Regions from separate parts of the Parageobacillus galactosidasius genome, predicted to be linked through region 1. Evidence: a T-box and tRNA genes for the amino acid it is inferred to sense, from the RefSeq annotation. Region 1 holds a T-box; the other holds one or more tRNA genes.
The links. A T-box is a leader RNA that pairs with one kind of tRNA and senses whether it is charged. The one in region 1 lies ahead of ileS (isoleucine--tRNA ligase), so its partner is inferred to be a tRNA-Ile.
Positions count from the first base shown of each region.

Region 2: it encodes a tRNA-Ile, which carries the amino acid that the T-box ahead of ileS (isoleucine--tRNA ligase) is inferred to sense. The anticodon was not compared.

Region 1 covers NZ_NDYL01000001.1:1,125,280-1,128,672, forward strand. The annotation lists gene B9L23_RS05985 (YlmH family RNA-binding protein) at 7-780, shown strand; gene B9L23_RS05990 (DivIVA domain-containing protein) at 855-1,367, shown strand; T-box leader at 1,414-1,631, shown strand; gene ileS (isoleucine--tRNA ligase) at 1,737-3,393, shown strand, end outside.
Region 2 covers NZ_NDYL01000001.1:552,412-555,804, reverse strand. The annotation lists gene B9L23_RS03030 (B3/B4 domain-containing protein) at 1-271, shown strand, start outside; tRNA gene B9L23_RS03025 (tRNA-Gly) at 357-430, opposite strand; tRNA gene B9L23_RS03020 (tRNA-Glu) at 825-896, opposite strand; tRNA gene B9L23_RS03015 (tRNA-Ser) at 905-997, opposite strand; tRNA gene B9L23_RS03010 (tRNA-Asn) at 1,001-1,075, opposite strand; tRNA gene B9L23_RS03005 (tRNA-Ile) at 1,348-1,424, opposite strand; tRNA gene B9L23_RS03000 (tRNA-Gly) at 1,429-1,499, opposite strand; tRNA gene B9L23_RS02995 (tRNA-His) at 1,506-1,581, opposite strand; tRNA gene B9L23_RS02990 (tRNA-Thr) at 1,592-1,664, opposite strand; tRNA gene B9L23_RS02985 (tRNA-Phe) at 1,693-1,768, opposite strand; tRNA gene B9L23_RS02980 (tRNA-Asp) at 1,909-1,984, opposite strand; tRNA gene B9L23_RS02975 (tRNA-Met) at 1,990-2,066, opposite strand; tRNA gene B9L23_RS02970 (tRNA-Ser) at 2,098-2,190, opposite strand; tRNA gene B9L23_RS02965 (tRNA-Ile) at 2,207-2,283, opposite strand; tRNA gene B9L23_RS02960 (tRNA-Met) at 2,291-2,364, opposite strand; tRNA gene B9L23_RS02955 (tRNA-Ala) at 2,382-2,457, opposite strand; partial or broken gene B9L23_RS19825 (RNA-guided endonuclease TnpB family protein) at 2,951-3,103, shown strand.

The sequences.
Region 1 (3,393 bases):
GAACAGATGGAAATATACCAGCATTTTCGCAAAGAAGAACATCATTTTATTGACCAGGTATTAGAGTGGCAAGAAACGGTAAAGAGACAATACGCACCAAAGCTTACTGACTTTTTAGATCCACGTGAGCAACAAATTGTGCAAAGCGTCATCGGTCGCGATGAGGAGGTTCGCATTGCTTTTTTTGGCGGCGCCCCGTTTGTGGAGCGCAAAAGAGCGCTATTGTTCCCGCCATATTTTCAGCCCACGGATGAAGATTATGAAATTGCTTTGTTTGAGGTCCATTATCCGAGCAAATTTATCAGCCTAGAGCATCGCCAAGTGCTAGGGGCGCTCATGTCGCTTGGGTTGAGGCGCGGAAAATTTGGTGATATTTTAATGAAGGAGGAACGGGTTCAATTTTTGGCGGCCAACGAAGTGGCGGACTATATCCGCCTACATTTGCACGCAATCGGAAAAGCAAATGTTTCGGTAGAAAAAAGGCCATTGACAGAGATTATCACGTTAGAAGAAAAGTGGCAAGATACGACCATTACCGCTTCATCATTAAGGCTGGATGCAATATTATCACAAGCATTTCATGTATCACGGCAAAAAATTCAGTCATTCATTGAAAATGGATTTGTAAAAGTAAATTGGAAAATCGTTGAACAAGCACATTTTGAATGCCAACAAGGAGACATTCTTTCCGCGCGCGGATTTGGCCGCTGTAAAATTATATCCATTGAAGGAAAAACAAAAAAAGAAAAGTGGCGCATTCGAATCGGAATACAAAAATAATCGAATGGTTGCAGGAATTGATAGAAAAATGTCGAATGATAAGGAAAAGGAATTTCGAGACGGAGGTGGCCATTGTGCCTTTAACGCCATTAGATATTCATAATAAAGAGTTTAGCCGAGGTTTTCGCGGCTATGATGAAGATGAAGTAAATGAATTTCTTGATCAAGTCATTAAAGATTATGAAATGGTGATTCGCGAAAAAAAGCAACTTGAGGAAAAAGTAGCGGAATTGACAGAAAAACTAAATTACTTTACTAATATTGAAGAAACATTAAACAAATCGATTTTAGTTGCCCAAGAAACAGCGGAAGAAGTAAAGCGAAACGCGGAGAAAGAAGCGAAACTAATCATTAAAGAAGCGGAAAAAAATGCGGAGCGCATCATCAGCGAAGCGCTTGCGAAATCGCGGAAAATCTCTCTTGAAATTGAAGAACTAAAGCGGCAATCGAAAGTATTTCGCATGCGTTTTCGCATGCTCATTGAAGCACAGCTAGAAATGTTGAATAATCGCGATTGGGATGATTTAATGGAATATGAAGTGCCAGAATTAGAAACAAAGGAGAAGGAAGAACTCTCCCAATCTTGACGACCATTGATTTTTTCGCATATAATATCGAATAAAATGAACATAGGCGTTAACGATGAAAGGGACAGTAGCTCTTTCAACGCTTATTTCAGCGAGCTGGGGATGGTGGAAGCCTGGCATAAGCGAAAGAGTGAAGATCACCCTGGAGTTCCATGCTGAACGGAAAAGTAGGCAGTGGCGTGTCATTCACGTTACGAATGCAAAGTGGGCTATGGCATACATAGCCAATAAGGGTGGTACCGCGAGACCGTTCTCGTCCCTTTTTGGGAGAGAGCGGTTTTTTACGTTTCTACTGTCTTTCCAACTTGATCAGCTGCTTATCTATTTCGCTCATTTATACATGAAATAATAAGGATAGGAGGAATGAACATGGATTATAAAGAAACGCTGTTAATGCCACAAACGGAATTTCCGATGCGCGGAAACTTGCCGAAGCGTGAACCGGAAATCCAGAAAAAATGGGAAGAAATGGACATTTATCGAAAAGTGCAAGAACGGACAAAAGGACGTCCATTGTTTGTTCTGCATGACGGGCCGCCGTACGCGAACGGCGATATTCATATGGGACACGCTTTAAATAAAATTTTAAAAGATATTATCGTCCGCTATAAATCGATGAGCGGCTATTGCGCGCCATACGTTCCTGGATGGGATACACATGGACTTCCGATTGAAACAGCGCTCACGAAAAAGGGAGTTGACCGAAAATCGATGAGCGTTGCGGAATTTCGCAAGCTTTGTGAACAATATGCGTATGAACAAATTAATAATCAGCGCGAGCAATTTAAGCGTCTTGGCGTGCGCGGCGATTGGGAAAATCCATATATTACGTTGAAACCGGAATATGAAGCACAACAAATTAAAGTGTTTGGCGAGATGGCGAAAAAAGGACTTATTTATAAAGGCCTAAAGCCGGTATATTGGTCTCCATCAAGCGAATCGGCGTTGGCGGAAGCGGAAATTGAGTATAAAGACAAACGTTCCCCTTCCATTTATGTTGCATTCCCAGTGAAAGATGGAAAAGGAGTGCTTGACGGGGATGAAAAGATCGTTATCTGGACAACAACGCCTTGGACGATTCCAGCAAACTTAGCGATTGCCGTCCATCCAGACCTTGATTATCAAGTGGTGGAAACAAACGGTGCAAAATATGTCGTTGCTGCTGCGTTATTAGAATCTGTTGCGAAAGAAATCGGCTGGGACGAAGTAACGGTTGTGAAAACGATCAAAGGAAAAGACTTAGAATATGTCGTGGCAAAACATCCGTTTTATGACCGCGATTCTTTAGTCATTTGCGGTGAACATGTTACGACAGACGCCGGAACAGGATGCGTTCATACCGCGCCTGGACATGGGGAAGATGACTTTATTGTCGGGCAAAAATACGGCTTGGATGTGCTATGTCCAGTCGATGAGCGCGGCTATATGACAAGCGAAGCGCCAGGCTTTGAAGGACTGTTTTACGATGAAGCAAACAAAGCGATTACGCAAAAATTAGAAGAAGTCGGGGCGCTTTTAAAACTCAGTTTCATCACTCACTCGTATCCGCACGACTGGCGTACGAAAAAGCCGACGATTTTCCGTGCTACGACACAATGGTTTGCATCCATCGATAAAATTCGCGGTGAACTGCTTCAGGCCATTAAAGAAACAAAATGGATTCCGGAATGGGGCGAAATCCGCATCCATAATATGATTCGCGACCGCGGCGATTGGTGCATTTCTCGTCAACGTGCATGGGGGGTACCGATTCCAGTCTTTTACGGGGAAAACGGTGAACCAATTATTACGGACGAAACGATTGAACATGTATCTAACTTGTTCCGTCAATATGGTTCGAACGTTTGGTTTGAGCGTGAGGCGAAAGATTTATTACCGGAAGGATTTACTCATCCATCAAGCCCGAACGGTATCTTTACGAAAGAAACAGACATTATGGATGTATGGTTTGATTCCGGTTCTTCCCATCAGGCAGTGCTTGTAGAACGTGATGATTTACAACGCCCGGCAGATTTATATTTAGAAG
Region 2 (3,393 bases), 570 kb from region 1:
TATTGGAACAGACCAAGACGAGTATATCGCTATCAACGGGCGCACTGTCAACTTTTCTCATAAGCTCGTATCAAAGGATGTTCACGGGCCATTTGGCAGTCCGATTGTTGATTCCCAACGAACAGCTGTTACAAAAGAAACGAAAAACGCCGTTCAAATTGTTTATTTACTGCCATCTATGAAACAAGAACAATGTGAAAAACTGTTGCAGTCCATGCAAAAGATGTTCTTGCAAATTCATGGAGGTGATGCTGTCTTTCAACTTGTGTAAAAAATTACATAAAAAATAAAAAACGCAATGCCTCGTTCTTTGAAGAAACGAAACACTGCGTTGTCCCCATAACCATTATTTGCGATGGAGCGGGTGATGGGAATCGAACCCACGACATCAGCTTGGAAGGCTGAGGTTTTACCACTAAACTACACCCGCATATTATTTTTTATTCTTTAAATCTGTATACAACGCGCAGTTGTCATGCCTCTTCCTCTGCTAGCAAACTCAAAGATGATGGATGCATCGAGGCAACCCGCAATCAACTCTTCTTTTCGTTGTCCCTTCCTCTTCTAGCCGATTCAAGGTGTTTAATGCGTCGGGACAACTCGAAGCAAATTCGATGATGTATTGCTCGTGGCTGAGGTTTTACCACTAAACTACACCCGCGTATACATTCTCCGAATACAAAACCGCATTTATCATGAACAACATTAAGTTAACGGTATTGATTATAACAGAGGATGTATTAGATTGCAACTATAAAACGAAAAAATTCGACAAATTTCGTTTTATGGAAAGAACAAAAGCACCAGCGTAACTGGTGCTTTTATGACCCGTACGGGATTCGAACCCGTGTTACCGCCGTGAAAGGGCGGTGTCTTAACCACTTGACCAACGGGCCACATTGAATGGCGGAGAAGGCGGGATTTGAACCCGCGCGCCGCAAAATTGCGACCTAACGGTTTAGCAAACCGTCCCCTTCAGCCACTTGGGTACTTCTCCGTATGGCTCCGCAAGTAGGATTCGAACCTACGACCTACCGGTTAACAGCCGGTTGCTCTACCGCTGAGCTATTGCGGAATAAAGAGAATGGCATTAATCATATACGAAATTATCTTTATCCCTTCCTCTTCTAGCTAATTCACAGAAGCAAGATGCGTCGGGACAAAAGATACAAACCTTCTAGTTTTCATTTGGTTTTCGTTGCCTCTTCCTCTGCTAGCAAACTCAAAGATGATGGATGCATCGAGGCAACTCGCAGTGAACTCATCGATGTAGTGCTTGTCGCTGAGCTATTGCGGAATAAAGCAAGTCTAATATTAGTTTAACTCACTATCAGATAATATGCAATATGGTGGGCCTAAGTGGACTTGAACCACCGACCTCACGCTTATCAGGCGTGCGCTCTAACCAGCTGAGCTATAGGCCCAAGAAGCGGGTGATGGGAATCGAACCCACGACATCAGCTTGGAAGGCTGAGGTTTTACCACTAAACTACACCCGCATAACATGGGGCGACTAGTGGGAATCGAACCCACGCATGCCAGAGCCACAATCTGGTGCGTTAACCACTTCGCCATAGTCGCCACAATCTGATGCCGGCTGCAGGACTTGAACCCGCAACCTACTGATTACAAGTCAGTTGCTCTACCAATTGAGCTAAGCCGGCACATCAGACAGAAAAACTTAAGAGTGAGTGGTGGCTCGGGACGGAATCGAACCGCCGACACAAGGATTTTCAGTCCTTTGCTCTACCGACTGAGCTACCGAGCCATTTTATTATCTTAATATTCTGTGTTGTCTTGTCCTTTCCTCTTCTAGCTTATTCAGCAATGTTAGATGCGTCAGGACAACTCGCAGCATATTCATGGAAGTATCATTCATCGTTACCGATCCATATACTTAGTTCATTGTGGCGGTCCCGACGGGACTCGAACCCGCGATCTCCTGCGTGACAGGCAGGCATGTTAACCACTACACTACGGGACCAATATTGGTTGCGGGGGCAGGATTTGAACCTGCGACCTTCGGGTTATGAGCCCGACGAGCTACCGGACTGCTCCACCCCGCGGCGATATACTATAGTAACGAGTAACGATGTATGGCGGAGGAGGAGGGATTCGAACCCCCGCGCGCCTTGCGGCGCCTCTCGGTTTTCAAGACCGACCCCTTCAGCCAGACTTGGGTACTCCTCCATCATATTAAAGAACATGGTGGACCTTGTAGGATTCGAACCTACGACCGGACGGTTATGAGCCGTCTGCTCTAACCAGCTGAGCTAAAGGTCCATTTCAATGGCGGCGGAGGGGATCGAACCCCCGACCTCACGGGTATGAACCGTACGCTCTAGCCAGCTGAGCTACGCCGCCAAATTCTTTATTATTACTGGTGGAGCCTATCGGGATCGAACCGATGACCTCCTGCGTGCAAAGCAGGCGCTCTCCCAGCTGAGCTAAGGCCCCATATTTTCTAAATCGGGAAGACAGGATTCGAACCTGCGACCCCATGGTCCCAAGTTACGAAAACATGCCAAGAAAGGTCGAAGGAAAGGGGAAGAAACGGCATCAGATATCTTAACGAAATTAGAGATATGGTAGAATTAGATATGGATATAAATACCAAATACCCCTCTTCTGGAGGGGTATTTGGTATGCCCAATAATGGATGTGATCCCCATCACTCACTGCGGGGATGAACACGAGTATCGTCTTAAAAATTTTATACCGCTAAACTTGACGGGTATGGAAACTATTCCCCTTTTTTCCTTTTTCGTATTTATTTTAAGTTAATGAGGACGAGCTTTTTCGTTTGTGTTTTCCTGTTCATTCACGAGAACATCCGCCGGAAGCCCACTGCTTTAGCTGTGGGAGGAAGGCGGGGTTTATATTTTCAGTATATATTGAATTTTTCGTTCAATATAAGTACACTGGATTTAGAAAGGTAGGTGAATCAAGAATGCTCTGCACTCTCAAGATTAAATTAATGCCAACTCTTGAACAGTTTCATGCGCTGCTGGAAACAATGAAACGGTTTAACCAAGCATGCAACTATATTAGCGAGATTGCTTTTCGCTCCAGAACCTTTTCCAAAACGAAAATCCAGCGGCTTTGACGCCCTATTCAGACTCGCTTTCGCTGCGGCTCCGTCTCTTCGACTTAACCTCGCACGTCATCGTAACTCGCCGGTTCATTCTACAAAAGGCACGCCATCACCCATGAACGGGCTCTGACTACTTGTAGGCACACGGTTTCAGGTTCTCTTTCACTCCCCTTCCGGGGTGCTTTTCACCTTTCCCTCACGGTACTGGTTCACTATCGGTCACTAGGGAGTATTTAGCCTTGGGAACGTACTTAACGCCCTATTCAGACTCGCTTTCGCTGCGGCTCCGTCTCTTCGAC